DNA from 4 places in the Bradyrhizobium sp. USDA 4473 genome. Region 4 is predicted to be linked to each of the others. Evidence: riboswitches for the same ligand, from Rfam matches in the RefSeq annotation. Region 4 holds a riboswitch; each other region holds the start of a gene.
The links. Region 4 has a riboswitch for cobalamin ahead of metE (5-methyltetrahydropteroyltriglutamate--homocysteine S-methyltransferase). Riboswitches for the same ligand answer to the same signal wherever they lie in the genome.

Region 1 (7,432 bases), 3.2 Mb from region 4:
ACGATGCCGACAACCAGGCTTCGCCGGCCGCCTCGCGCGCCTCCGGCGTAAAGACATCAAGGATCGACGCAATGCCGGCCCCATAGTGTCCGGGGCGTGGGCCGAACACGCGCGAGATGCGCTGCCGGTAAGGATTCTCGTCGCCCTCATCGTTGCGCTCGGACAACGCCTCGCTCGCCGCTTCGAACAATTGGGCCAGCCCGGAAAAGACGTCGCGGAACAAGCCCGACACGCGCAGCGTGACGTCGATGCGAGGACGGCCGAGCTCCGCCGGCGCAATGATGTCGTAGCCCGATACCCGGCCCGACCCGTGATCCCAGCGCGGCGCGATGCCGGCGAGATGCAGGGCCATCGCGAAATCCTCACCGGCGGTGCGCATCGTCGACGATCCCCAGAGATCGACGACCAGTCCTTTCGGCCAGTCGCCGTGATCCTGCAAATGACGACGCAGCAGCTCCTCGGCAAGCCTCACGCCCTGCGCATGCGCCGACGGCGTCGGCACCGCGCGCGGATCGACCGCAAACAGATTGCGCCCGGTCGGCAGCACGTCGCTGCGCCCGCGATAGGGCGATCCCGCCGGTCCCGGCGCGACACGCCCCCCCGCAAGCGCCGCGCGCAACGCGGCCTTCTCCGCGTCGGCGCAAGCGCCCTGCCCGAACACATGCAGGCCGTCGCCAAATTGGCTTTCCTTGAGATCGCAGACGAAACGATCAATCTGCGGAATCGCTTCGGCTGCGGAAATCGAGGTTGCGAAACCGAGATCCTCCTCCAGACCGGCGATCCGCGCTTCCTCGCGGATCGCAGCAATCAGGCGCTGCCGCCGCGCCGGATCGAGGCCGTCAGCGGTCGAATATTCATCGAGCAGGCGCTCGAGTCTGCGCAAGCCTTCCGGGACCGCGGCCTGCGCCAGCGGCGGCGGCAGATGACCGATCGTCACCGCACCGATCCGGCGCTTGGCCTGCGCCGCCTCGCCGGGATCGTTGACGATGAAGGGATAGACGACGGGCAGATCGCCGATCAGCGCCTCCGGCCAGCACACGGGCGACAGCGCAACCGATTTGCCGGGTAGCCATTCCAGCGTACCATGCGCGCCCATATGGACCACGGCATCGATGCCCTGCTGCCGTAGCCACAGATAAAACGCGACATAGGCATGGCGCGGCGTGCGCGAGAGATCGTGATAATCGGCGTCGCGCTGGCCAACCTCACCGCGCTCCGGCTGAACCACAATGACCGACTTGCCACATTCGATCGCGGCGAAATGAAAGGCGCCGTCTCGGCAATCCGGATCATCCTCCGCCGCGCCCCATGCGCGCGCGAGATCGTCCTGTAACTGCTGCGGGAGGCTGGAGATCGCCGCGCGATAGTCGGCGACGCCCCATGTTAGTTTCGAGCGGAGCAGCACCTCGCCCAGCGACTCCACCGGCGCAAGATCAAATCCCGCGGCCGCGAGATCGGCCAGCAATGTCTCGACCGAAGCAAGCGCATCGAGGCCCACGGCATGCGCGATCTGATGCGGACGGCCCGGGTAGTTCGAGAGCACGAGCGCGAGCGTCTTGTCTTGCGCCGGCTTGCTCGCAAGTCGATGCCAGGCTGCGACGCGCGCGACAACAGCTGCGACGCGCTCGGCATCCGGCCGATGTGCCAGATGCGCGAACTGCAGATCGGCATCGCGCTCGCCCGGTGATTTGAAGCTGACGACGCCGGCAAACAGGCGGCCGTCGACCTCCGGCAGCACGACATGCATCGCCAAATCGCCGGGCGAAAGGCCACGCAGCGACTCCGTCCAATCCTCGCGCCGCGCCGTGGATAGGGCGACCTGGAACACCGGACACGCTACGGCGTCGAACGGGCTCGTGCCGTCATCGCCAGCCGCGGAGAACGCGGTTGCGTTGACAATGGCGGCCGGCGTGGATCGCGCGAACTGCGCGCGCAGCCAATCGGCGACACCAGCCGCCTTCAGCGACGTGACGAAGACGCCGTGGGCATCGAATCCCTTCGCCCGCAATGCATCGATCAGTGCATCGACCGGCGCCGTGTCGCCGGCCGCCAGATACGAACGATAGAAGGTCACCAGCACGAGCGGCCGGCCATCCGACGCCGGCAGCGCCGCGACCGCACCGCGCCCGGAATCGTAGACGCCGATCTCGGGAAGATCGATCTCGCCGACAACAGGTCCGGCATAGAGCCCGGACGCCAGCGCCAGTTGCGCGATCACGGCCTGTGCGGCAACGGGGCCGCCCTTGTCGCACAGCACTTTCAGGCGACGCAGTGTCGAGACCGGCAAGGTCGAAAATTCATCAAGCCGCAGATCGTCGCGTCCGTCCGCCGGCAGCACCACCAAAGCGATGCCGCGTTCCTTTGCCAGACGGTGCACCGCGGCCAGCCCGTATGACCAATAGGGCTCGCCGCCGATCAGCCGGATCAGGATGCCGCGCGCGTGCGACAGCGTCCGCTCGATATAGGTGTCGACCGACAGCGGATGGCGCAGCTCCGCGAGATTGGCGAGCCGCAGCGGCGGCAGCGCGGCGCGGCCGCGACGCCAACCGGCCGCGAACGCAGCGAGATCGCTGTCGGAAAACGACAACACCACGAGATCGGCCGGATCCTGGCCGAGGTCCCTTGGCGTTGCGGTCTCTTCAAGGCCGCGGCTCTCGCGGAAGACGACATGCATCAGACACCAAGCCGCGCCCTGATCGCGGATTCATCGATATCGCCGTGTTCGCCGATCACGACCAGCTTCGACTGCCGCGGGCGCATGCCCCAAGGCATGTCGAACTGATGCCGCACCCGCTCGCCGACCGATTGCACCAGCAACCGCATCGGCTTGCCTTCGACCGCGATATAGCCTTTGGCGCGCAGCACGTTCTGCTCGCGCGCCAACCCCTTGATCGAGGCCACCAACGCATCGATATCCGTAACCTCCGGAAGATCGATCACCACCGAATTGAAATCGTCGTGCTCGTGCTCCTCCTCGCCGTCGTGATGCGAGGGCCGTGACGCGAGGTCATCCTCCGCCGCCGCCTCAAGGCCCAGGATCACGCGGGCATCGATGGCACCGTCGACGATCGGCAGCATCGGCACCTCGCGCGGCATCTCGGCCGCGATCACTTCTTTCGCCGCCTTGATCCCCTCCGCCCCGGCGAGATCGGCCTTGGTCAGCAGCACGACATCGGCACAGGCGATCTGGTCCTCGAACACCTCCGACAGTGCCGTCTCGTGATCGAGATTCTCATCGGCCGCGCGTTGCGCGTCGACCGCGGCCACGTCAGGCGCAAAGCGGCCGGCGGCGACGGCCTCGGCATCGGCCAGCGCGATCACGCCGTCGACCGTGATCCGCGAACGGATCTCCGGCCAGTCGAACGCCTTGAGCAACGGCTTCGGCAAAGCGAGGCCCGATGTCTCGATCACGATGTGATCGGGCTTCACGGGTCGCGCCAACAACTGCTCCATCGCCGGGATGAAATCGTCGGCGACGGTGCAGCAGATGCAGCCATTGGCGAGCTCGACGATGTTCTCGCTCGGGCAATTGGCATCGGCGCAGGATTTCAGGATGTCGCCATCGACACCTTCGCTGCCGAATTCGTTGACCAGCACCGCGAGCTTCTTGCCGTTGGCGTTGCGGATCAGGTGCTGGATCAGCGTCGTCTTGCCGGATCCGAGAAAGCCGGTCACGACGGTGACCGGAACCTTGGCGAGGGTAGTCATTCGGCGGCCTCCGGCACGACGGGAAGAGGTGGAATGCGGGCGAGCGATTGCTTGCGGAAGATTTCGGGACGGCTGCGCCACGGCACGATGCCGTCGGGCGCCGCCGCATAGGCGGACGCGCCGGCGATCACATCCCTGGCATTGGCTTCGGATAAGCGGCCGTAGACATAGGACCATCGCCCCGGCGCGCTGAGCGCGACCGAGCAGCCCTGGCTGCACGCCGACAGGCATTCCACGGGAACCAGATTGACGTCATCGGGCACGCCAGCCTCGACGAGGGCGGCATGCAGGCGCGCACCGGGCGCGGCCTCACCTTCGCCCAGCGTCTGGCCGGCGCGGCAGGTGATACAGACATGAAGTGTAACGCTCATCGCCCTTCCTGGATTGACAACGGGAAGCGATGAGGCACACGAACCGATGCGAACAGGTTCGTTCCCCGTCGCGGAACACCCCGTCCGCCGGTCTCACAACTGCTGCGCTGGCAGGTCTCCCGGCTTGCGGAGCAGGATTTCTCCCTTCGATCCCCGCCTTCCCGATCCCCTTGGGGAATCAGTGGCTTTGGGCATCTCTCCGGTCACGGTCGCGGGGGCGGCTGCTTTTCAGGCCCGACTTGAGCCCTATCGCATTCCCTCTTCGCCTGTCATAGGACAGGAACCAACGCGGGCCCACCATTCGTCCGCGGCTCGAACTTGTCAAGCCGAAGGAACGCCATGACGTCTGAAGGAAACGGGGCCGAAGACGAGATCGTCAGCAGCGATGCGTCGCTGGACGCGCGCCACGCGACCAAGATGGCGAAAAAGAAGGTCGCCCGCGACAAGATCATGGCGACCAAGAGCGGCGAAAAGGGCCTGATCATCGTTCATACCGGCGCCGGCAAGGGAAAATCGTCCTCGGCCTTCGGCATGATCGTGCGCTGCGTCGCGCACGGCTTTCCCTGCGCCGTGGTGCAATTCATCAAGGGCGCCTGGGATACCGGCGAACGCCGCCTGCTCACCGGGCATTTCGGCGACCTCTGTCAATTCCACGCGATGGGCGAAGGTTTTACCTGGGAAACGCAGGATCGCGCCCGAGACATTGCAGCCGCCCAAGCGGGCTGGGAAAAGGCCAAGCAGCTGATCGCCGACCCGAGCCTGCGTATGGTGGTGCTCGACGAGATCAACATCGCGTTGCGCTACGACTATCTCGCAATCGCCGATGTCGTCCAATTCCTCACGACGTCGAAGCCGCCGATGACACATGTCGTGCTCACCGGACGCAACGCCAAGGACGAATTGATCGAGATCGCCGATCTCGTCACCGAGATGACGCTGGTGAAGCATCCGTTCCGCTCCGGCATCAAGGCGCAGCCGGGCGTCGAGTTCTGACGGACAGCACCATGGCGCGCGCGTTGATGATCCAGGGAGCGGGCTCGGACGTGGGCAAGTCGCTCATCGTCGCCGGCCTCGCGCGCGCTGCCACGCGACGCGGCTTCCGCGTGCTGCCGTTCAAGCCGCAGAACATGTCGAACAACGCGGCCGTGACCATCGACGGCGGCGAGATCGGACGCGCGCAGGCCTTGCAGGCGCTCGCCGCTGGCGTCGAGCCGCACACCGATATGAACCCGGTGCTGCTGAAGCCGGAAACCGATGTCGGTGCCCAGATCATCGTGCACGGCAAGCGCATCGCGACCGCCCGCGCGCGCGACTATGCCGTCATGAAGCCGTCGCTGATGGGCGCAGTGCTGGAGAGCTTTGAGCGGCTGAAGGCGCGCGCCGACCTGGTGATGGTCGAAGGCGCCGGAAGCCCGGCCGAGGTTAACCTGCGCAAGTCCGACATCGCCAATATGGGCTTTGCGCGCCGAGCCGATGTCCCGGTGGTGCTGGTCGGCGACATCGACCGCGGCGGCGTGATCGCGCAGCTCGTCGGCATCAGGACGGTGATCGATCCCGACGATGCCGCGATGATCCAGGGTTTTGTCATCAACAAATTCCGAGGTGATCTCTCGCTGTTCGATGACGGCTACCGCCTGATCGAAGCCCGCACCGCCTGGCGCGGCTTTGGCGTGCTGCCGTGGTTCGCTCGCGCCGGCGAGTTGCCTGCCGAAGACGCGCTCGGGCTCGGCGAGGCGCGCAGGCCCGGCCGATGCAAGATCGCCTTTCTGGCGCTGTCGCGGATCGCCAATTTCGACGATCTCGATCCGCTCAAGCTCGAACCCGACGTCGATCTCGTGATGGTGCGTCCAGGTCAAGCCATTCCGGGCGATGCGCGGCTCGTCATCCTGCCCGGCTCGAAATCGACCCGCGGCGACCTCGCCTTCCTGCGTGCGCAGGGCTGGGATATCGATCTGCTCGCGCATCATCGCCGTGGCGGCCATGTGCTGGGTCTGTGCGGCGGGTACCAGATGCTTGGACAGATCGTCGCCGACCCCGAGGGGATCGAGGGTCCTGCCGGCGAAACGCGCGGCCTCGGGCTGCTCGATGTCACGACCACCATGACCGAGCAGAAGACGTTGACCCGCGTCAGTGCGGTACACGCCGCGACCGGCCAGCCGATCAGCGCCTACGAAATCCATATCGGGCGCACCGACGGCACGGATCGCGCGCGGCCTTTTGCATCGCTCGACGGCGTGGCTGAAGGCGCGGTGTCCGCCGACGGACGCGTTCACGGCAGCTATCTACACGGCCTGTTCACCTCGGACGATTTCCGCACGGCCTTCCTCGCACGGCTCGACATCCCCGCCGCTGATCAGCCCTATGGCGCCAGGGTCGAGAGCGCGCTCGACGCGCTGGCCGAACACATCGAGACCCATCTCGATGTCGAAGGCCTGCTGGCGCTGGCGCGCTAAACCGACAGCGCAGCGGAAAGACGTGACCATTCAGTCTCGCTGCCCGGCAGGCCCAAGCGCAGCCAGCCCGGCTTCTGCTGGAAGACGCGCGACCAGATTTGCGCACGGGCCAACTTCGCCTGCGCAGCCAGCGCATCGCCGACGTCGTAGAGGCGAAACAGCGACGTGCCGCCGACCAGCTTCCAGCCCTGCACTTGCGTTTCTGTATCGAGCCTGACGCAGTCATCCGCCAGACGTGCAGCGGTGGCCTTGGCCCAGTCCTGATCGAGCAAGGCGCGCCGTCCGATCGCAATTGCGGCGCCCGAAACCGGCCATGGGCCCACCATCGCGGCAAGCGCGGTGATGACAGCCTCGCCGCCAACGGCGAAGCCGAGCCGCAGGCCGGCGAGCCCGTAGAACTTGCCGAATGAGCGCAGGATCAGGAGGCCTGCTCGTCCCGCTTCCGGTGCAAGCGACAGGTCGGGCACGGCATCCGCAAAACTCTCGTCGATCACGAGCCGGCCGACGCGCGGCAGCAGCGCGAGCAGTTCGCGCCGGTCATGCTGCCGTCCATCGGGATTGTTCGGATTGACGACGACGGCAAGATCGGCGCCCGCGAGCGCGGCGAGATCGGACACCTCGGCGACATCCCAACCTGCCGCCGACAACACCGCGGCATATTCATTATAGGTCGGCGCCAGGATGCGCGCGCGTCCGCGCGGCGCCAGATGGGGCAACAACTGAATGGCGGCCTGCGCACCGCCCATCGCCACGATCGGCGCCTCTGTCCCATAGGCATGACGCGCGGCGGCGTGCAGCGATTCAATCTCGGATCGCGACGGCAACGCACTCCATTGCCGCGGCTCCACATCGACCAAGGGATAAGGCACCCGATTGATCCCGGTCGACAGGTCGATCCAT
Region 2 (7,432 bases), 2.9 Mb from region 4:
CCAGCCGCTGAACATCCAGGTCAGGACGAAGATGCCCCCGATCAGGCCGGCGACGTGATGCCAGGTCATCCAGCCGCGATAGGGCGAGACGGCGTCGTCGGCGTAGCGGCGCGTCAGCCGCAGGCGGAGGATGCCGATCCAGAAGCCGGTGACCGCGACCACAAGGCAGACGCCCGAGATCCACAGCACGACATCCCGCCACAGCGCCCCGTCCTTGCGCAGCACGGTCGGATAGATCCAATGCGGGATCGAGCCGAGCCAGTTCCAGACACGCTCCCGCCGCGTGGTGTCGAGCGCGATCTCGCCGCTGCGTGAGGAGACGTAGAGCTCGGTGCCATCGGGATCGCCAAGGCCGATCAGATAGAGCGGCCGCAGCGGATCGAAGCGTGCGGTGACCGACCATTGGTCGCGTGTCACCGTATCGAGCAATTGCGGCCGCACCGCATGCGGATGATGGCGAGCGACCGCGAGTGCCTGATCCGGCGAGACATGGTCGATGACAGCACCGTCGATCGCCGAGATCGTAACGGAGCCTCCCTTCCAGCCGGTCACGCGATAGACCGGAACATCGTCCATCATCGAGAGCCGGAGATCGCGGGGATAGCGCTCCATCCCCGCGATCGCCATCGCGCGATCGGGTGCGACTCGCACCTTGCCCCACGAAATGACCGGGAGCGCAGACAGCCGCTCGCTGTCGGTGAGGCGCGGAAACGCCACATACATCATGACGAGGCCGGAGATGAACCACATCGCGAACAGCAGACACGTCGCAATGCCGATCCAGCGATGGACGACATAGAGCCATCGCCGCGCTCGCCGGATCAGAGCGTTGCGCATGATCAGAACTTCACGTTGACGGACAGTTCGGCGGTGCGCGGCGTGCCCAGCAGCCATTGCCCGGTGCCGTTCGAGGTCGCCGCGTAGACCTTGTCGAACAGATTGTAGACGCGGAACGCGACCGTGGTGCGGTCATCAGGCTTCCATCTGATGCCGCCATTGACCACGTTGTAGCCCGGCCGCAATTGGCTGTTGGCGAGATCGGAGTACATCGCACCGACGATCTGCACGCCGCCATAGGCCGACCAGTTGGGCGCGAAATCCCATGTTAGCCAGACGTTCGACACCTGCTGCGGCACGTTGACCGGAACATTGCCGTTGTAGCTGACGATCTTGCCGCCGACCACCTGGCTGTTGTTGTCGTATCGGGCGCGCAGCAGCGCAAGGTTGGCGTCGACACGCCAGCCGTCGTTCAGCGCGAGTCCGATCGAGCCTTCGACGCCGCGGGATGATTGCTGGCCGATCTGCAATGCCAGGCCGGCGGTCGGATTGCTGGGATCAGGAATCGTCAGGCCGGTCTTGACGATCTCGTAAGCGGCCAGCGTCCACTCGCCGCGGCCGCCCCAGAACGACTGCTTGACGCCGATCTCGGCCTGCTTGCCGGTCGCGAGCTGGAACGTTTTCTGCGAGGTCGACAGCGAGATCAGGTTGCTGACCGGATCGACGCCGACCGCATACTGGCCATAGAATGCGAGGTTCTTGATCGGCTCGTACACCAGCCCGGTGCGCCAGCTGGTTCCCGACAGCGTGGTTTCAAAACTGTTCGCCGGCGTCTTGTAGTCGGTCCGATCGACCTCGGGCCGGTCGTACCGGACGCCTGTCACGAGCGACAATTGGTCGGTCAGCGACAGGCGATCCTCGGCGAACAGCGCATATTGATTGACGACCGCATTGAAGCCCGGCGTCGTCGCCGTCGTGGTCGCGAAGAACGACCCGGGATCGAACACGTAGGGATTGACCGACGACGCGCCGCCGTAGGGCGAGTTGTTGATGTGGGTGAAGTCGATCCGGTTGACGTCGAACCCGGCAACGACCTGGTTCGCGAGACCGAACACGCGACCGCTGAAGGTCGCATCCATCCGGTTACCGAACTGCTTCTGGTCATGGAAGATCTCGATATAGCTCGAACGATCGATCAGCCGGGTGTTCGGATTCCAGCTGTAGTTCTCGATGTCGCGCCAGTGCCGCTCGCTGGCCAGATAATACAGCGTGTTGTTGAGCTTGATGCCGTCGGCGACATCCCATTCGGTCCTGAACTGGGTCCAGCTGTCCTGGTAGCGGATCGCGCTGTCTGATGCGTTGTAATTCTTGAAGCGCAGCGCGTCCTGGATCGAACCGTTGATCAGCGGCGTGCCGAAATAGCGCGACGGGCTGCGGTCGCCGTAGTCCTCGGACAGCGTGAAGGCGAGATTGTCCGACGCCTGCACTCGGACGGCGGCGGAGACCACCGCATTCGAGGTCTTGTCGCGATCGACCCAGCCAGCCGACATGTTGCCGGTGGCGTTGATCCGGTACGACACATTGGGATTGATCGGACCGGTGCTGTCGACCGAGAGCCGCCGCGTCATGTTGCTGTCGAGCGAGACCTCGGCCTCGTTATACGATGTGTTGAGCGGCTTCTTCGGGATCACGTTGATGACGCCGCCGATCGCGCCTTCGCCGTACAGCACCGAGGCCGGACCGCGCAGCACCTCGATGCGCTGCGTCGACCAGGTATCGTAGGGGAACGTCAAGGTGCCGGAGCCGACATAGAAGCGCGTGCCGTCATACAAGGTCATCACCGAGTTGCTGCCGGCAAAGCCGCGGGTGCTGAACGACAGGCCGCCATTGCCGGGCGCCGGCGTTGCGATGAACCCGGCCGCGTTCTGGGTGACGGCATCGAGCACATTGTGCTGGCCGCGTTCGGCAATGGTCTGCGCCGTGACGATCTCGACGCTGGCCGGTGTCTGCAATGGCGTCAGGTTGAGGCGGCTGCCGGTGCTGCCTGGCGTGGTGGCGTTGAGCGTCGGTGGTGCCGTCCCCGATGTGCCCGACGCTGCAGCACGCGGTGGGCCGCCCGCTGCCGCTGATGCTGCGGGTCTCGCGCGCGGCCGCGACGACGCCGCCGGGTTCTGGCCTCGCGCCGCAGGCTTCGGCTTCGCTGAGGCCGAGGGCGAGACCTCGATCGGATCGAGGCTGGTGGTTGGAGCTGTCTGTGCCGAGCCTTCGGCCGGCAGCAGCAACGATGACAGGGAGCAGACGAGACCGAGGCGCCATTTGCGCGCAACGGGAGAGGACGGAGACATGAAAACGGCTCGCGGTAACGTGGCACGTCACCGCGAACACGGACTGGGGCCTTGCCGAAAAGGCAGTGCTCCGATCCCACCAGGACGCCCCCGCCCGATGTGCTCGCGTGTGACCACGACTGACGGCAGGTCTCCTGGCTCACGGGTCATCGCCTGTCGACGCCTTCCCGGGCGGATAGCCCAGTGGCAAATTTGACGAAAGGCTCGCCGTTTACAGTTGCGGGGACAGCTGCGGCATTGGGGTTACCCTCGCACCGCATTCCCTTTTGATCCCCGAAGGGAACCGTCGGCGAAAACGATAGGTGCAGTCGGCATGGCTGTCAATTCGATGCGATTGTCGCACGCATGCTTTCATGTCACGCGACGCATCCCTGCATCACCTCATCGATCTCCGCACGCGAGAGCGCGCCCATCTCGGCGATGAACACGATCCGCGTGCGTGGCACGCCGGGCGCCGGCACGCCGCCGGCAGCCAAGGTCGCGCGACCGCCGGCGAGCTGAAACACCGTCAGCCGTCCGGGCTGCTCGACCGTCTCGAACAAGCCCTTCGCGCGCGCCAGCTTCGGCGCCAGTTTGCCGATCGCCTGCTGCAGGCGCGGCAGCGATACCTGCCGCTCCGACGTCCAGCTCAGCGTCTCGAACCGGTCGGACACCGGCCGTCGCGGCGCGGTCTCGCGCGGCGCGGGCAGATGATCGAGATCCGCCGGAAACAGCAGCTCCGTCGGCACCTCGCCATGCACGGCATCGACGATCACCGCCGCCGGACGCACCACGCGCACGGCATCGCGAATCGCGGCGCACGCGGCTGCATCGGCCAGATCGACCTTGCTCAGCGCCACCATATCGGCGGCCCGCAGCTGCGCGCGCAGCAGCGCATCGTCCAGCGCGGCCACCGGCTGCGTGGCGTCGACCACGCACAGCACGGTCTCCAGCGGCGCCTCCTTCCAGATCACGGGATCCATCAGATTGCGCACGATGTCCGCGGGATCGGCGATTCCGCTGGTCTCGATCACGATGAACTCGGGACACGGATCACGCCGCAGCAAACTGGCGAGCGTGCGCAGCAGGTCGCCCTCCAGCGTGCAGCAGATGCAGCCATTGCTCAGGCTGACCACGCCGTCGCTGGCGCCCGCGATCAACTCGGCATCGATATTGATCGCGCCGAAATCATTCACCACGGCGGCGATGCGCCGTCCTTGCGCATGCGCCAGCAGATGGTTGACGACCGTGGTCTTGCCCGCCCCGAGAAAGCCCGCGACCAGCAGGATCGGGACCGCCACCTCAGCCTCCGGTGACGGGCCGGCGCACCGGCCGGCCGGGACGCGCCGCGACGTCGAGCACGCCATCATTGATCAGCGGCTGGCCGCTGACCACGAGATGGCGCACGCCTTCCGCCGGGCGATTCATCGCGGAGAAGGTCGCGCGGTCGCTCAGCGTCTCGTAGTCGAACACCACGACGTCGGCGTCGGCGCCGGCCTGCAGCCTGCCCTTGGCGCGCATCGCCGGCGTGCTCGCCGACAGGATCTCGGCCGGGATCAGCGCGCATTTGCGGATGCCCTCGAGCAGCGAGAGCTTCTTGCGCTCGCGCACCCATTCGCGGATGAAGCGGGTGAAGCAACCCGCCGAGCGCGGATGCGAGGTGGCATCGTCCGGCAGCGGCCAGGCGTCGCCGCCATAGGGACGGCCATCCGACAGCGTCCAGGGCATCGCGTCGGAGGCGATCGCGCCGCCCGGATACAGCACCGCCATGTCGAGCAAATCGCGATGATGCGAATTGTTCTCGATATCGAGCACATGCCACAGCACCAGCGCCGAGGGATCTGCGGCCTGCGCCGCCAGCAACTCCTCGCGGCTGCCGAAGCGGTGACCGTCAGTCACGCGCTGCACTGAGTCGTAGCCGAGACCGTTGCGCTCCTCGAATTTCGGATCGCTGAAGAAGGTCGCGGCCAGCACGGTCGAGCCGGTGCCATAGGGATAGGCTTCCACCGTGATCGGCAGGCCCTGCGCCTGCGCTTTCGCGATCAGCGCAACGCAGCGCTCAATGTCGGTCTTGCTCGACGAGTTGAAGTGGCAGATGTGCATATGCGCGCCGGTGGCGCCGGCATAGCCGATCAGGCGGATATAGGCCTCGGCCGCGCTCTCGGGGTCGATGCGAGACATGTAGGCGACGTGGGTGAAGGTCGGCACCGCATGATTGGCCGCGAGCTGGCACACCGCGGTCAATTCCTGCACGCCGGCGCCCGGCGCATAGGCGTTGAGGATGCCGATGCCGATGCCGCCCTCGTTCAATCCATTGGCGAGACGCTCGAGGATGCCGCCGACCTCGCCCTCGGTCGCGACGTTCTCGATCCAGCGCCGATCACGCATCGCGGCGCCGAACGATTCCAGCGAGCTTTCCGAATTCGAGCCGGTCATCGCGCCGATCCGCGCGAACGCCCAATTGGCGGCGGCGCCGTAGTTCAGCACCCGGCCCTTCTCGGCCTGGCGCTTGTACCAGGACGCCACCGGCAGCACGCCGGCCTCGAGGTCGAGCGTCGTCGTCACCCCGTCGAACGCCTGCATGCGATCGGCCGGAATGGTCTGGCCATGCGCGTGCAGGTCGATGAAGCCCGGCGCCACCACGAGTCCGGTCGCGTCGATCTGCCGCTCCGCGCCGCCGAGCCCGGTGCCCACCGCGGCGATCTTGCCGTCGACGACGGCGACATCGCCGATCGCGTCCATCCCGCTGGCCGGATCCACCACCCGGCCGCCGCTGATCACCAAACCACCCATCTCGCCACTCCCCGCATTCCGAAGCCGATCGGTCGCTTTCCGAGCACAGAGAAGCGCATCGCGCTGATCACAGCAACCGGGTCAGGGTTGTGGCGACATGCTCTGGCGGAATGTCCGCCGCGCCGCGCATATGGATCGCATCGGCGGCGCGCATAGGCGCCCCAATTCGCTCAGATCCCCTCGAATTGCAGCCGCGCCAGCCGCGCATAGAGGCCGCCCGCGGCGACCAACTCGGCGTGGGTGCCCTGCTCGACGATCTTGCCGTGGTCCATCACCAGGATGCGGTCGCAGGACAGCACGGTCGCGAGGCGATGCGCGATCACCAGCGTGGTGCGGTGGCGCATCAATTCCTCGAGCGCGGTCTGCACCAGCGTCTCGCTCTCGGCGTCGAGCGCCGAGGTCGCCTCATCAAGCAGCAGCAGCGGTGCGTCCCGCAGGATCGCGCGCGCGATCGCGATGCGCTGGCGCTGGCCGCCGGAGAGCGTCACGCCGCGCTCGCCGAGCTGGGCGTCGAAACCTTCAGGCAGCCGGCGCAGGAATTCGGTGGCGTGCGCAAGATCGGCGGCGCGCTCGACCTCGGCATCGGTGGCGTCGGGCCGGCCGAACCGGATGTTCTCGCGGGCGCTGGCCGCGAACACCACGGAATCCTGCGGCACCAGCGCGATCCGCGCCCGCACCTCGGCCGGATCGGCCTGCCGGATCGGCACGCCGTACGCCGTCGAGCGAGATGGTGCCGGATTTCGGATCGTAAAAGCGCAGCAGCAGATGGAACAGCGTGCTCTTGCCGGCGCCGGACGGGCCGACGATCGCGACCTTCTCGCCGGAGCGAACCGAAAGCGAGACGCCGTCGACCGCCAGCGCATTGGGCCGGGTCGGATAGGCGAAGCTGACATTGTCGAAGCCGACATCGCCGCGTGCCGGCTGCGGCAGCGCGCGCGGCGACGCGGGGCCTGCGATCTGCGGCTTGACGCGCAGGATCTCGAACAGCCGCTCGGCGGCGCCCGATGCAGCCGAGACCTCGCCCCAGACCTCGCTGAGCTGACCGAGGCCGCTCGCCGCGAACGCGGTATAGAGAATGAACTGGCCGAGCCGGCCCGGACTGATCGTGCCGACCAGCACGTCATGCGAGCCGACCCAGAGGATTACGACGACGCTGGCGAACACGATGAAGATCACGATCAGCGTCAGCACCGCGCGCGCCTTGGTCGAGCTGCGCGCGGCCTGATAGGCCTGCTCGACCTCGCCGGCAAAGCGTGTCCTGGCGAGCCGCTCGCCGGTATAGGCCTGCACGGTGCGGATCGCGTTGACGAGCTCGCTCGCATAGGCGCTGGCATTGGCCAGCGTGTCCTGGGCGGTGCGCGACAGCCGCCGCACCCAGCGGCCGAACGCGACCAGCGGGATCACGATGACCGGGATCGCGAGCAGCACGAAGCCGGACAGCCGTGGGCTCGTGATCACCATCATCGCGGCGGCGCCGAAGAACAGCATCAGATTGCGCAGCGCGATCGAGACCGAGGCGCCGACCGCGGACTTGATCT
Region 3 (7,432 bases), 320 kb from region 4:
CGGGCGCCCGGAAGGGCATTATGTGTCCGATGCGCCGCGTCAGGACGGCACCGTGCGTGGAGCCGACACAGGCCAGAAATGACCTGATTGATGCGAGGCAGCTTGGGAGGTCGATCCAATCTGCATTGGCTCAAATCCTTCCGATCGTCAGCTTTTCGAAAGCTAATGCTCCCAGCATGGGCGTGCGGACGTCTGGAAGGCTGCCCCTCCTACCGACCGCAACGGATGTGGGCAATCACCTCCTGGACGCGAGGGGAAGTTGGCAAGCGCCACCTTTGACGGAAGCTCGGGGCCTCAAATATCGACGAGCCTTCGAACCGGCTGCGTCAGAGCCGCAGGGCACGTGTCTTCGTCTCGCTCGGTCCGCTCCATCATCGAAAAGGAGTAACAGGATGGATTTCAATGCGATCGGTTCAGGGAATACGGACCCGGAGCCCTACTCAGCTGAACCGTCTATGGACGCGACCGGCTTTGAGCGGCGGCTCGGTGGCGCGCAAGCTGGTACTCTGCTGGACGCAGGCCATCCTTATTCGCCCTACTTGGATGCTGGTCACCCCTATTCGCCATACCTGGATTTAGCGCATCCCTCGCCGGACTTGGATCGGGAAGATGATCCGTTTGCGCCGGGCACGGACCACGTCGCGCCAGAACCGGAAAGCTCCCCGCAATATCTCCCCCAGCAGACGATTGCTCAGGCGATTGAGGCACATCCTGGTGTCGATCAGGATCTGATATGGCAGAATGTGGATGCCAGCGCTTCGCACGCCGGGCCGTCGAACGCCGGACCACTGCAGGCCGGCCCGCCCCGCGCCGGGCCTGCGCATGCCGGCCCCTCCCACGTTCGGCCGTTGCCAGCCGGCCCCTCTCACGCTGGTCCGCCCGAAGGTGCACCGCCAGAACTTTCCGAGTTCCGAATGCAGAACGGACATCTCGCCAAGGATTACTGGGTTTTCACTGGCCAAACGGCCACAGGCGCTCAGATCGATATGCTTGAGCGCAGCGGAGTGAAGCCGAACAAGGATCACCCCACAAAGGTTTTCTGCCTTCTCGGGGTGCCTCACACGGCCGAATGGAGAGAAGAGAGTTTCATTCGTCTTACACCGTCGCTGGACCAAACCCTTTGGCCTGAGGACCCGACTGAAAATGGATCTGCGGACACCGACTCCAGGGAAGATCCACCTGCCCGCTAACGGCGGGCAGTGCCTTGGCTGGGCCACGTCCTGGAAGCGAATAGATTAAAATCGCGGAGGCAGAGGTACGGGCCCGCAGCCGGCGAACATGCCAATATTCCTGTTTAAGTCCACGCGATCAGCACAGAATCCGGTCAACTCAGGATAAACTGCACGGCTCAAGACGAACGATCGCAACCGTCCTCTTTAGTCTCTCCGTCCCGCTGTACCGACGCCACGAAGTCGGCCGCCTTGATCATCAACGCGATCGTCACATGCCCAATCGCCCTTGATGATTGACTCCAGCACGGCTACGTCCGGCCGAAAGCTGCCCAGACCCCGTCTTCACCATCCCAGCTGCCGCGGCTCGCCGCCTTGGAGTACTCCGTGGCGCGCTGCTCGAAGAAATTGGCGTGCTCGACACCATTGAGAATCTCCACGAGCCATGGCAGCGGATGTGCCTTGAGCCGGGTGAACCCGCCCTCCTTAGCCTCAAAGAAGCCGAATACCGGGGCAATCTGCAGCTGGGTCAGTCGCCAGTCGGCGACGTAGCGGACGTAGGCATGGATCTGCTCGGGACTCATGCCTTCGATCTTGCCGAGGCCAAAGGCGAGGTCGACGAAGTTCTCCTCCAGCTTCACCATGGTCTTGGCGACGTCGATGATATCGTCACGGACGGAACGCGTCACCGCGCCAGTTTCACGGTGCCATTCGTGAAACAACGTGATGAGGCCCTCACAATGCAGGCTCTCGTCGCGAACTGACCAGCTTACGATCTGTCCCATACCGTTCATCTTGTTGTGGCGAGGAAAGTTGAGCAGCATCGCGAAGCTCGCGAACAATGCCATGCCCTCGGTGAAGGCGCCGAACATCGCCAAGGTCCGAGCGACATCGGCCACGGTTCCGACGCCGAACTCGTGCATATAGTCGGCCTTGGCGCGCATCTCGGCATAGCCGCGGAATGCCTCGAACTCGGTTTTGGGCATGCCGAGCGTTTTGAGCAATAGCGCATAAGCATCGATGTGGACCGTCTCCATGTTGGTGAAAGCCGCCATCATCATCTGGACGGTGAGCGGCTGGAAGATCGGGATGTAGCGCTTAAGATAGTTGTCGCCGACCTCGATGTCCGATTGAGTAAAGAAACGGAAGATCTGGGTGAGCAACGCGCGTTCGCTGTCGGTGACGCGGTCCGACGCCCAGTCCTTGAGGTCTGCACCGAGCGGCACCTCCTCCCCCATCCAATGGGTCTGCTGCTGGCGCTTCCAGAACTCGTAGGCCCAGCCGTAGCGATCGACGTCGTAGCTCCCGGTCGAGTCGAGGAGGCCGACGCGCTGTTTGCCGATCAGCGTACGCGGATCGACGGACGAGAGATCGATCACTGACATGCGAGACACTCCTCATAGTCGGTGCGCTGCTGCGAGCGTCGCGGTGGCGCAGCCTCGTCGCCATCGGCGGTGTTCCCGGCGAAAGCCGCGCGCGAAATAGATTTTGAACGACAGTAGTAGAGGCTCTTCACCCCCCGCTTCCATGCCGTCCAGTGCAGCATGTGGAGATTCCATTTATCGACGTCAGCCGGCAGATAGAGGTTGATCGATTGGCTCTGACAGATGAACGCGGCGCGGTCGGCGGCAAGTTCGACGATCCAGCGCTGGTCGATCTCGAAGGCGGTACGAAAGACCGCTTTCTCGAGCTCCGAGAGGATGTCGAGATGGGCGACCGAACCCTCATGGGCGAGGATCGACTGCCAGATCGCCGAATTATCGGCACCCTTGACGGCCAGCAGTTTGGCGAGATACGGATTGCGCACCGAGATGGCGCCGGACAAGGTCTTATGGGTGTAGATGTTGGCCGGGATCGGTTCAACGCAAGCGCTGGTGCCGCCGCAGATAATGCTTATCGAGGCGGTCGGCGCGATCGCGATCTTATGGCTGAAGCGCGCCATCACGCCTCGTTCCAGGGCATCCGGGCACGGCCCCCGCTCGCGCGCGAGCGTCACGGATGCCGCATCAGCATCGCGACGGATTTTCCGGAACATGTTCAGATTGAACGACTTGGCCACGACGCTTTCCATCGGAATGCTCTTGGCCTGCAGGAACGAGTGGAAGCCCATGACGCCAAGGCCGACGGAACGCTCACGCAAGGCGGCGTAGCGGGCACGCTTCATGACGCCCGGCGCCACCGTGATGAAGTGGGTCAGCACGTTGTCGAGGAAGCGCATGACGTCCTCGATGAAGCCAGGCTCCTCATTCCACTGGTCCCAGGTCTCGAGGTTGAGCGACGACAGGCAGCACACCGCGGTACGCTCCTCGTCGCGATGATCGATGCCGGTCGGCAGAGTAATTTCGCTGCACAAGTTCGACGTTGAGACCTTGAGGCCGAGCTCGCGCTGGTGCTTGGGAAGCGCGCGGTTCACTGTGTCGATGAACAAGAGATAAGGCTCCCCCGTCTGCAGCCGGTTCTCCAGGATGCGTTGCCACAGCTGGCGGGCATCGATTTCGCGGATAACGTCCCTGGTCTTTGGACTGCGCAGAGCGAACGCAGTGCCGGCGCCCACGGCACGCATGAACTCATCGGTGACGTTGATGCCGTGATGCAGGTTGAGACTCTTGCGGTTGAAGTCGCCGGACGCCTTCCGGATCTCGAGGAACTCCTCGATCTCGGGATGGTGGATATCGAGATAGACCGCAGCCGAGCCGCGCCGCAACGAGCCCTGGCTGATCGCCAACGTCAGGCCGTCCATGACGTGGATGAACGGGATGATGCCGGAGGTAACGCCGCCCTTCACCTGCTCGCCGATCGAGCGAACATTGCCCCAGTAGGTGCCGATGCCGCCGCCGTTAGAGGCAAGCCATACGTTCTCGTTCCAGGTGCCCACGATGCCTTCGAGCGAGTCCGACACCGAGTTAAGGAAGCAGGAGATCGGCAGGCCGCGTGTGGTGCCGCCGTTGGAGAGCACCGGCGTGGCTGGCATGAACCACAGCCGAGACATCGCATCATAGAGACGTTGGGCATGCGCGACATCGTCCGCGAAGGCGCAAGACACCCGCGCGAACATATCCTGGATCATTTCGCCGGCGACCAGATAACGGTCGCTCAGCGTCAGCTTGCCGAACGGCGTCAACAGGTCGTCGCGCGTCCGATCAAGCTTGAGATCGGCCGGCTTTGGCGATGGCGCAAGGGGCTGCGGCAGCGGAGCCGGCGATGGCGGCGGCACAAGACACAAGTCAGGCGTGCTGGGGTCTGGCTGCGGCTGCACGCGCTGCGGCTCGATGAGATGACCATGCTGATCGAAATCGTAAGACGGCGACATCGGCGACCCCGCGATGTTAGGCGGGGAACCGCGCGGACGACTTGCGAGGAAACCGGTCAAACGTCCCCGGCTGCAAGCGACCCAACGGGGCACCCCGCCCGAGGACTTTCGTTCAGTCGCGGCAGGTCTCCTGGCTCGCGGGTCATTACGGCTGTCGGCCTTCCCGGCGCTGTGTCGCGCTAGTGGCCATGATGACAATCGCTCGCCGCTTACAGTTGCGGGGGCAGCCCCGGAGTAGCCGTCTTCGGCGCACCGGGTTCCCTCTTAGCTTCCGACCTACAAGATCTGGTGGACGGAAGACCGTGACTGGCTAGAAATAGGCACGACTCGCAGGGATTCGTCAACTGGGGGATCCAGATTCAAAAGGCAAAAAACCTGGCCGCCCGGACGACTCTGTCGCCGCGGTCGCTTCTGCTGCAGGTGATTGGAGACGCCGTTGGGCCGCATTCCGGTTTCCGTAGCTTGCGCAAGGTCCAGGAAATTCCTGGCTCGCGCGTCGCATTGATGGAATCTGTGAGACCGCGCTTCAGCGGAGAAGGAATTCGGCAAGGCGCTCTCCGACCTGAATCACAGCGCTCCCGCTCGCCGCGACAAATGGCATCTGGACGAAGTCGTTATCTAGTCGCGGGCGAACAATATCGGCTCTGGCGCGCCGCCGACCAGAATCGCCTCGCGCTCGACGTCTTGATCCAGCGACGAAGAGACTCGCGCTGCACAGTGGTCCCTCCTGTCACGGCTCCAGCGCGACCTGCAAGCCCTCCTTACTTTCAACATGAACGTAACGGGGGCCGATCGGCCGTCCCCTGCCGCTGGCGACGGTGACAACGTCTTCCAGAGGCGCGGCGCGCGCATCCGCCTCGGGGCGAGACAAGATCAGGTCGGCGTGAAACAGCCCTTCCGATTCGAGGCCGGTGGCATCCACGCCAAGGGCCGCCAAGCTGGCCAAACAACTTTCAAACTCTTCAGCGTCGCGAAAGCGACGCTGGATAAACGTCGCGCCGGCAAGACGTTCTGTCACAAGACCACGGTTTGCGAATGTCGCGGCCAGCGATTCAAATGGGAACATTCGCAGCACGAAGGAGATGATCCATGGTTGCTTCTCTGTCGCATCGAGAATCTCGCTGAACGTCTTCTCGGTAACGTAGCCGATGCATCCGGTCGACATGATAACATCCACGGAGCGGAGAATGCCCGCGCTGTCCGCCGATAGCGCCTCCTTTTCAAGGTCAGCGACAATGCCCTGCTCCAAGAGGCCAACACTCTTTGCATAGCTGATCGCCCGTGCCGACACATCGAGGCCGATAAAGCGTGCCAACCCGACATCAGGCCAGGCTGCATAAAAACTGCGATCGAGACTCACCAGTGTCTCAGAACTGATTGCTCTCATCTCACGCCGGGCGTAGCGGTGCCGCAAGCCCCCGAACGTCAGCGGAAAGCGATGCACCGCTGCATTGATGCCGTACGAACAACCAACATCGAGCACGACGGGCTTGAGGCCGGTTGCCGACGCTTTCGCTGCCAGGATTTGGCGCACAACCGGCTCAGCTACGTCCGGGATCATATAATCCAGGTCGCCGAGGACCGAGAAATATGCCCTCGGATCATCCGAAGCATAAATATCGTGGAATGCAGCTTTAGACCGATTGATACGCGAGAAATCTATCCGCAACGCAATGTCTCCCATCTCATCTGCAAGCAACTCGACGGCTGGCGCCTTCGCACTCGCCTACGCTTTGGTTATATAGGGTGTATAAATCGATCTTCTATCCGCCGATGCGATAGCAGAAGCGGCAAGCGGACAAGAGCATGAAACCACCCTCTCTGCGTCGCGGCGTGAGCGACCGTGCTGTTGCGTGAAGAAACCATCAGCCGGCTCAGCCCACCGATAGAAACTTATTCAGAGATGAGCTGACGGCGCCGGCGCCCTTGGAGATGAGCGAAACCTGAATGACGCGGTCATAAACATCCCGCCGGTTCGTCAAGGCTGAATCGAAATGATCTCCACCTTCCGGTTTGCCTGCCGGATGCACCTCGACTTGCTGCGAGCGCAAGAGCGGCTGCGCGGCCGGCCCGAGCTGAAGACTCTTCGCAGGATCGGGCTCGGCAGAGCTGGCGGAGCCGCCCCCCGGAGAAGATGGCTTGCGCCGGTGGATTGCAGAAATGTTCTGCAGGACGCCATCGCCAAGCGGACTCGCCGCCGTGACTGTACACTGAACCTCCGACAGCGTCGGAGCCGGCGGGCGGTCGGCCACCGAAGAAGCTGCACCTTGCTTCGAAGCTGCCTGCGCACGACTACCATGACACTGGTCCCGCACCGATAAATAGCCGCTGGAGAGGCATTCAGCCGGGTTAAGAAATATCGAGGCAACGGCAGGCAACATGAGAAGAAGAACCGTTTTGTCACGTGATAAGATTGGCTGCTTTGTGAGCGCGAATGGGCCAGCACCCTAGAAACGCAAGCTGACCGAAAGCTGACGAGCCTTCGTCACCTGATGATCAGGGTTGGCTTCCATTTAGGAAGAAGCCATCGGCCTCCAAATTTGAGACAAATTTTGGTGTCGATCCTGCCGTGAAAAAATAGCAGGAATACTCATCCGATCTCGGAGGCTGTCATCTTGTATGAGCGCGCCGTGTTTGAGAGGGCGGCACCGTCGCGAATCGCAACGACGCTACAGGCTCCGAGCAACAGATGTCCGAGCTAGAAGGTACCGACATTCTAGATCGTGGCTTGAGGATTTATTCCTGATGCGAGCCTTTGAACTGCTCTCCAGGATTCGTCATGCGAATGAACTTCGTCGAATAAGGATGAGAGACGTTCGGCTGTCAAGAGCAAACGTACTGCAACGGACCAATAACTAGTAGATGCGCGGCCGATCCAAGGGATTTGAGCAGGAACAGGCGGGACGGCATGAAGCGGACGAATTCAACTAGGATCTGATTTGGCCGAAGCGGC
Region 4 (7,432 bases):
ATCGACCTTGCCGGTGTCGAGCCGGTACAGACCCCCGACTACCTTTAGTCTGTTCTGCTCAACTGCCGCCTTCAGAACCGGGTCCGCTGATTTAAGTTTATTGACGTTATCGATTACGTTCTGCCGGATGGCATTGGCGAACGCATCACCGGCTTGCTGTCGGGATTCCCGTACCGCAGGCGAAAGCGCAGCGACGAGGGACGGAATATGTCCTGGCGCCGGCTTGTCGTCGTTGAGCGACTTGATCGTGGCGTCTATTGCGCCGCAATGATCGTGACCGAGTACCAGGATCAATGGCGTTTTCAGCACAGCGACCGCATATTCCATGCTGGCGATCGTGTCATCGTTGGCAAAATTGCCGGCGAGGCGGCAGACAAATAGGTCACCAAGTCCGCTGTCGAAGGCAAGTTCAGGCGCTATGCGAGAATCGGCGCAGCTCAGAACCGCCGCATATGGATTTTGTCCATCGACTAAAACCTGACGCTCGCGCTTGAAATCGCCGCCTCGTGATATGCCTTGGACAAACCGGTCATTGCCTTCGACTAGGCGCCTGAGCGCGCCATCCGGCGCAAGGATATTATCCGGCTTGGGTGGCCTTTTTGCTTCCTTGGCGTCAACTATGTTGTCGCCAAGCCGCATGCCAACCGCCGAAAATGCCAACAGCGATAGCAAAAGTGACCGACGCGTAGGCTTTTTCATGAGCGCGCTAGATATATTCGGGGAATGGTGGGCATGCATGTGTCGCCTCATCGCGCGGCTTTACGCCATCCCGTGGCTTCAGCTTCCGCTTCGCTGCAGAGCCAGCGTTCACCCTGCTTCTTTGTCATGTCGATTTGTGCGTAACCGAATTGCCCGGGCAAGTGATAGATGCGCTCGCCGTTGCCGCTCACGGTGCCTTTTATCAGACACTCGGGCGAGGGCGGGTCCGATAGCAAGGCGGGTCCGAGCAGGAGCTCCTGGGCATCGGTTGGTACCGAGCTCGCGCCAATGATGATCGTTCCCTTGTTGCGGCGACGCCAATCCCAAGGCGTGATAAACGCCCCCGACCATAGGCCGGCATAGGCATGGCTCGCCACAACCTCATAGACGGCGTAGACATGGATATTTCGACCCCATGACAGTGCCCAACCCGAGCGTACCATCCACGCGTTCACGTCCTCGCCTTCGATGAAGCAGCTCCCGAGTGACCTGCCGTATTCGTCTCGCCCGGTGGTATGACAATCCCAACTTCGTCCGTTCGAATGCTTGATAAGTTCATCGCGAGCAACTATGCCACAAGTCCATTTCTGACCATGGGCGTCGAGGCAAATCTGATCCGTCTCCGGCGCGTCGATGCCCGAGAGCCGAATTTTAGTTTGCTCGATCTCAATCGTATTGCCGTCGACGATGCGCGGAGGGCCGCTGAGTTTCGCTGCGCAGGCCGGAGATGCGATGGCCGCGAGCAATGCAGCCATCATTGCGCGCAGTTTCATCCCGACAGCCTTTCTCTTGGTCCATCCGCTCAGCACCACGTGCAATCCGGCGTCGCTACATTCGACTGCTTGATCGCGCCATGTCTGTTATTTGACCTGTGTTGCATCATTCGACGTCAGTTAGTGAAAGCTTGGTTGTGATTTCCAACCTACGCCCTGACGTGACGTGAGGTTCAAGTGATTTCTTCCAGTATGGGCGAGCCAAGAGCTGGCACGGGTTCGCCTCATCCGATGTCGACAAGCCCCGCGACACCGTAGCCCTCGCCCAGGCAATCTGGAGAATAGGTATTTGGATGTCGGTTATCGGATCTTCTCGCGTAGAATGGTCGGCGATAGCAAAGCCCTCGAACGCGTCGAAGGTGCGGTCGTTCTACTTCTTGGTGGAATTCTCGAACTCCCGTCGGGAGCGCGGCCCCGAGAGGCGCTGTGGCCGATCGGATTGGAGCGCTTCGGGCCACCGCTTCTCATCGCCGGAAGGATCGATCCCGATGGCGCCGATTTGTCCCAGACGTCTCCGCGCTATCTAGGCATCCCGCCCAAAGAGACGGATCGCATCCGATTCCGGCGGCCAGCCGCCTACCTTCTCAATCGAAAAGCTCGCGAGCTTCAACAGACATGTTGCCGAAGCAGATCCAGATCGAGACGAAGATGTACGTGGGTGGATGTCCCTCTCTCGCCGCCCAGCAGGCCGCGGGAACGGCCACGACTTTTTCGGTCGCGGGCGGGATCTTGCTGAATTGCTTGTGCGCAACGGTCTTGCGTTGAATTGCCCGAATATTCGGAAGGGCAGATACCACGAAGCTCAGCACGAGGTGCGCGTGGCCCAGGCTGGGAGGGCAGCTATGTCGAGCCGATGGCTTGAATGCGCCGCCTGTCTGGACGAATTCCCATCCCAGGCGCAGCCAGTGCGAGGCATCGATCCACAACATGCGTCATCGCACTCAGGCAGCCTGCTCTGGTGCAGTTTGGGCGACTCACGTACGCATCGTTCTCAAGCACCTCACTGCGCAATAGGAACGAAATGGTTGCAGCCAGCCGTGAATTGCCGGTCTCTTGTTACGGGCTTGAAGTGGACGGCAGACTCAAAGCCGAATTTACCACGAGAGATGGTGCCCGCGCGGGTGGAGAAGAATTAAAGAAGCGCTTTCCCATGCTTCAGATCAGGATTTATGACGCGCAGACGAATGCACATGAGGAAATCTAGATCTTCCGTCTCCATTCTGTGGTCCATCCATCGCGGATGGCTGCGGAGCTCCTCGCCGGGGGTACTCGGGAAAGGGGCCCGCCGCCATGAAGAATGACGGCGTCGCTATCACTGCCCCGTTCCCGGGTACCCATTTAACCGGTCTCGTCGCTGCACTCGGTCCCGCGTGCCGCCTTCGGCGTCGCTATGCTCACGCTCCTGCGGGTGCCATTTTGCGTTGAGGCGATGCGCTACGCGCACGCCTGATCAGGAGGCCCCGGCGAATTCCCCTGCAACATGGGATTTAGAGATGGCCGCGCCACAGATTGCGTCCGCTCACCGCACGTGTGCGGGCCGGACCAAGCCGGCTCTCGTAAGCTGGCACGTCGTCGCCTGGTCATGGTATCGATTCTCTAGCGGATTGGGCCGCTAGCAACGGTGCTGCCTGCCTTTGTCCTGTGACGAGATGCGAGAGAGGCTGCCGGTCTGTTGCAAAGACAGATCAGCACAGGTCAACGCTTCCGAGTGCGTGTGCTTTGGCTGCTGCTCGGAGCTGCTCAGCGCCAAGGGCGTGCGTCGCGATCTTGCTCCGTGCGATCATTGACTGAGGCCCTTCGCGCCTTCTCTCTTGTTTCTCGTTCATTTGGCTCGATCCGATCGAACCAGGAGCCTGGAGGAAAGGCCGCGATACGCTTGGCAAGGAAAGATTGCGGCTGCCAATCCTGTTCTTCGCGCTTCTCGAAAGTGATGACGCCGTTGTGGGTAAAATAGCGGGGGCCGGGAATCTTACAGTTCACCAAAAGCAAAACGCGCCACAGATCACCCTTCGCTGTCGGCTTGTCATTCGATTTCGCCACGTAATCCACCACAACGGGCTCAATGATATCGCAGCGGCCGCGCCGCAGAAGAATGCCGAGCTTGCCTCGTGCGGTCGTCACGAAGTTAAAGTTAACAGGATCGTGCAGAAAGCGAAGATTTGCGTCCCTTTCGCCATCAGTGACTTCACTGGCAATCAACGAGAGGGCAAAGGCGCGCCAACCCAATTCAATCGGCTTTGCATATGGCGACGCAAGTCTGATCGTTCCGTCGGTCGCGATCGTCCAAGTGATTGCGTACTGTTCGTCTGATTTGTTGTCTTGGTGCTTGGTCCAGGAAAAGTACACATACTCTGTTCGGTCAATCCCTTCGGCTACTCCCCACGAGCGAGGGACGAAGTGAGCCACCTTCGAGACCTTGGAGATGATTTGTTCTATGGTCTCGCCGTCTTGCGCTCGCCACGTTGACTTGACCCTTTCGACGAGAGCGCTGTCGTTGGCACGAACATTGTTGTTCGTCGCTGCCAGCCCGGCCAGGCAAATCAGCGATCGAGCGAAACAAAACCAGAGTACGCGCGTTCCAGCCATTCCCTTCATTGCTGCCGGCCCATCTGGTTCTCGTCCACGCGTCAATTCCAAAGAGGACAATCTTCAACGTGCCTGCGAGATCGTTGGAAGTTAGCGGCAACGTGACGCGAGCACCTGCTGATGTCCCGCGCGAGCAGGCGCGTCCCTCGATGTCACGCGCCGCTAACCTCAGTGGTCAGCCAAAGCTTCAACTTGCGATGCTGGACCTGCCCAGGAGGAGAAGCCTGGGCGAGCGAAGACTTGCATTCTTCGTGCCAGGAAATTGGCACCAGATTTGTGCCGCCTGTGTCGACTTCCCGACCTGCTTACCTCATTTATGTTGCCATTAAGCCTGTTCGCGGCGACTTTCGACTTTAATGGCTGATTCCTGTCACGCACTGCATCTTCGAGCAACGCAGTTGGGAAACCTTGCTGCCGGAAGCCTGACGACAGTTGGGTGCAGGATTGCCGCCATCGAACCATGTGGTCGGAGGTCGTTGTCGCTGCTGCGGAGATGGAAAGTGCGGCGAAGCCGCTCGTCAGCGGCGAGCGATTTGGAATCGGCGCTAAGGAAGTTCAAAAGTCACGCAGGCGAAGCGATATGAAATTCGTCGCTCGCGTAGGACACGTTAGCGGGCGCCTATGTGGTCGTCGTCGTAGTCAACATTGGGGAGTTGCACTTCCATGCAGTCGTATCGACCGGATAAGAAGGGAAGTCTCAGGTCGGGCTAGCTTCGGCTTGAGCTGCTCAACATTCTCGAGAGCATCTGCCTGACGGCCGGGTTCATAAATGTCTTTGCTATCCAGCCGAACAGGCCGACCGTAAAGACGGCAGCAGCAAAAACGCCGAGGGCACTCCAAACAGCCATTTTCATTACGGGCTACTCTTTTCGTTGGTGAGTCACTATGCTTGCTTTGCGCAGTATCGCCAAAAGCATCCGCATGGCGCCTACCAGGATTGGTGGTAGATCAACATGCTCGCTCAGTATGCTGCCGATTTTGCGCATATTGTGCCTGTTCACGCTGATCCTTGGTCGTTGGTGGAGAACCGGGGGCGCATCGAAGCGTGCTAGATGAGCGCTTCGAAAGCTGGATCGCGTGAAGAGCGGCCTGTCCCGGCACCGTGACCTTCATCGCGAAGGCCGCATGCGTCTCTTGCACGATCTGACACGCGGTCCGACGCGAACGCGCCTCGGAGATGGTCATCCCGATATCCATGCTTGGAGAGTGGCTTCAACGTCGCGATCAAGAGTGGCCGTGTATCGTCAACAGCATCACTTTGACAGGTTGACTGCGGAGTTGTCTTTCCGATAATCGAAGTCGTCGAGGTTCTCCGGTTCGGCTTGATCCGGAGCTAAGAGGGAAGCCGGTGATGCCGGCGCTGCCCCCGCAACTGTAAGCGGCGAGCCGCTGTCCAACAGAGTCACTGAAGCCCGCGCGGCTTCGGGAAGACCGGACAGTGGCGATGATCCGCGAGCCAGGAGACCTGCCCCGACAATATGTTCGTCCACGGGCGGGGTGTCCCGGTGGTACGCCAAGCAGCCGTCGCTCGCGTGACGTCTCCTGCCTGCGTCCGCCATGGCCTTTGCCCCCAACATGGGGTTAACGGTATGTCTCTTCTCTCACTTCCGGTTGCCACGCTCGGAACGCCGCGCATCGGTCCAAGACGCGAGCTCAAACTCGCGCTCGAAAGCTATTGGGCCGGAAGAATCAACGAACAGCAGTTGCTCGAGGACGCAGCCGGCCTGCGCGCGGCGAACTGGGCGCGCCAGAAATCCCTCGGTGTCACCATCATTCCGTCGAACGATTTCTCGCTATACGACCAGGTGCTCGACACCAGTGTCATGGTCGGCGCCATCCCGGACGTCTATGCCTCGAAAGTCGAGCCTGCTTCCCTCAAGACGTATTTCGCCATGGCACGCGGTTCTCAAAGCGACAGCCAGGATGCGAGTTGCGGTCACCGACCTCGCGGCTATGGCGCACCCGCGCAGGAGATGACCAAGTGGTTCGATACCAACTACCACTACATGGTCCCGGAATTTCATCGGGGGCAGACTTTCAGGCTCTCCTCTCGCAAGCCTATCGAGGAGTATGAGGAAGCCAAGGCCCTTGGCTTTCAAACCCGCCCTGTCCTGATCGGCCCGGTCACCTTCTTGAAGCTAGGCAAGAGTGCTGATCCCGCGTTCCAGCCACTGGCACTACTGGATGACCTGGTACCGGTCTATATCGAGGTTCTGCAGGAATTGGCCCGACGCGGGGCGAATTGGGTCCAGTTTGACGAGCCCTGCATGGTCCTTGATCTCGATGAGGGGACAAGAAAATCTTTGCTGCATGCCTATGACCGGCTCGTCAAGGAGGGGCCGGCCATCAAGATTATGGTCGCCAGCTATTTCGGTGGCCTTGGCGAAAATCTTCACACGGCCTTGCGCCTACCTGTTGCTGGCCTGCACGTCGATCTGGTTCGGGCGGCAGAGTTATTGGACCAGATCATTGCTGCCGGGCGAAGTGATCTCGTTATCTCACTCGGCGTGATCGACGGCCGCAATGTGTGGCGGACGAATTTATCGGCGCTGCGCCAGCGGCTCGATCCCGCCATTGCGAAACTCGGCAGGGATCGCGTACAGATCGCCCCATCCTGTTCGCTGCTTCACGTGCCGGTCGATGTTGAGCTCGAAACGGAGCTTGCTTCCGACGTCAAGAGCTGCGTTGCGTTCTCGGTTCAGAAGATTCGCGAGCTTGCGACGTTGGCACGGGCACTCGCAGGCGATCTGAATGTCGCCGACGCTCTCGCGGAATCGGAGCGCGTCACCATCCGCCGCGGAACTTCGCCGAAGATCCGTGACGCCAATGTCGCCGCCCGGATGAGTGCGATCAATCAGACCGCGCGACGGCGCGCCAGTCCATTTGTCAGGCGTGCCGAGATCCAACGCGAGCGCTTCAAACTACCGGCGTTTCCTACCACAACGATCGGCTCGTTTCCGCAGACCGCAGAGGTCCGCAGTGCCCGCGCGGCGCACGCGAGAGGCTCCATGAGCGACGGGCAATACGACACGTTCCTCAAGGAAGAGACTGCGCGTGCCGTACGTTGGCAGGAGGACATTGGTCTGGACGTCCTCGTGCACGGCGAGTTTGAGCGCAATGACATGGTGCAGTACTTCGGCGAGCAACTCGCCGGCTTCGCGTTTACCAAAAACGGCTGGGTACAATCCTATGGATCGCGCTGCGTCCGGCCACCGATCCTGTTTGGCGACGTCTCGCGGCCGAAGCCGATCACCGTGGACTGGTGGAGCTACGCGCAATCGCTAACCAACAAGCCGATGAAGGCGATGTTGACCGGACCGGTAACAATTTTGAATTGGTCGTTTGTTCGGGATGATATTCCGAGAAGCGAGGCC

Region 1: linked by a shared signal. The riboswitch ahead of ACVW17_RS32285 (DUF1636 family protein) and the one ahead of metE (5-methyltetrahydropteroyltriglutamate--homocysteine S-methyltransferase) in region 4 are both predicted to bind cobalamin.
Region 2: linked by a shared signal. The riboswitch ahead of ACVW17_RS03515 (TonB-dependent receptor) and the one ahead of metE (5-methyltetrahydropteroyltriglutamate--homocysteine S-methyltransferase) in region 4 are both predicted to bind cobalamin.
Region 3: linked by a shared signal. The riboswitch ahead of ACVW17_RS15555 (ribonucleoside-diphosphate reductase subunit alpha) and the one ahead of metE (5-methyltetrahydropteroyltriglutamate--homocysteine S-methyltransferase) in region 4 are both predicted to bind cobalamin.

The regions. Positions count from the first base shown of each region.
Region 1 covers NZ_JBSSGE010000001.1:6,828,141-6,835,572, forward strand. Annotated here, with positions in the region: gene cobN (cobaltochelatase subunit CobN) at 1-2,674, opposite strand, end outside; gene cobW (cobalamin biosynthesis protein CobW) at 2,674-3,708, opposite strand; gene ACVW17_RS32285 (DUF1636 family protein) at 3,705-4,079, opposite strand; cobalamin riboswitch at 4,172-4,382, opposite strand; gene cobO (cob(I)yrinic acid a,c-diamide adenosyltransferase) at 4,419-5,072, shown strand; gene ACVW17_RS32295 (cobyric acid synthase) at 5,084-6,532, shown strand; gene cobD (threonine-phosphate decarboxylase CobD) at 6,529-7,432, opposite strand, start outside.
Region 2 covers NZ_JBSSGE010000001.1:742,414-749,845, forward strand. Annotated here, with positions in the region: gene ACVW17_RS03510 (PepSY domain-containing protein) at 1-837, opposite strand, end outside; gene ACVW17_RS03515 (TonB-dependent receptor) at 840-3,122, opposite strand; cobalamin riboswitch at 3,230-3,425, opposite strand; gene ACVW17_RS03520 (CobW family GTP-binding protein) at 3,479-4,402, opposite strand; gene ACVW17_RS03525 (amidohydrolase family protein) at 4,404-5,894, opposite strand; partial or broken gene ACVW17_RS03530 (ABC transporter ATP-binding protein/permease) at 6,065-7,432, opposite strand, start outside.
Region 3 covers NZ_JBSSGE010000001.1:3,304,462-3,311,893, reverse strand. Annotated here, with positions in the region: gene ACVW17_RS15570 (secretin N-terminal domain-containing protein) at 1-82, shown strand, start outside; gene ACVW17_RS15565 (hypothetical protein) at 393-1,190, shown strand; gene ACVW17_RS15560 (ribonucleotide-diphosphate reductase subunit beta) at 1,481-2,554, opposite strand; gene ACVW17_RS15555 (ribonucleoside-diphosphate reductase subunit alpha) at 2,545-4,479, opposite strand; cobalamin riboswitch at 4,583-4,799, opposite strand; gene ACVW17_RS15550 (class I SAM-dependent methyltransferase) at 5,210-6,163, opposite strand; gene ACVW17_RS15545 (nodulation protein NolB) at 6,354-6,860, opposite strand.
Region 4 covers NZ_JBSSGE010000001.1:3,621,966-3,629,397, forward strand. Annotated here, with positions in the region: gene ACVW17_RS16800 (carbonic anhydrase) at 1-699, opposite strand, end outside; gene ACVW17_RS16805 (thermonuclease family protein) at 747-1,472, opposite strand; gene ACVW17_RS16810 (hypothetical protein) at 2,057-2,401, opposite strand; gene ACVW17_RS16815 (hypothetical protein) at 2,494-2,676, shown strand; gene ACVW17_RS16820 (nodulate formation efficiency C protein) at 3,213-4,058, opposite strand; cobalamin riboswitch at 5,347-5,545, shown strand; gene metE (5-methyltetrahydropteroyltriglutamate--homocysteine S-methyltransferase) at 5,648-7,432, shown strand, end outside.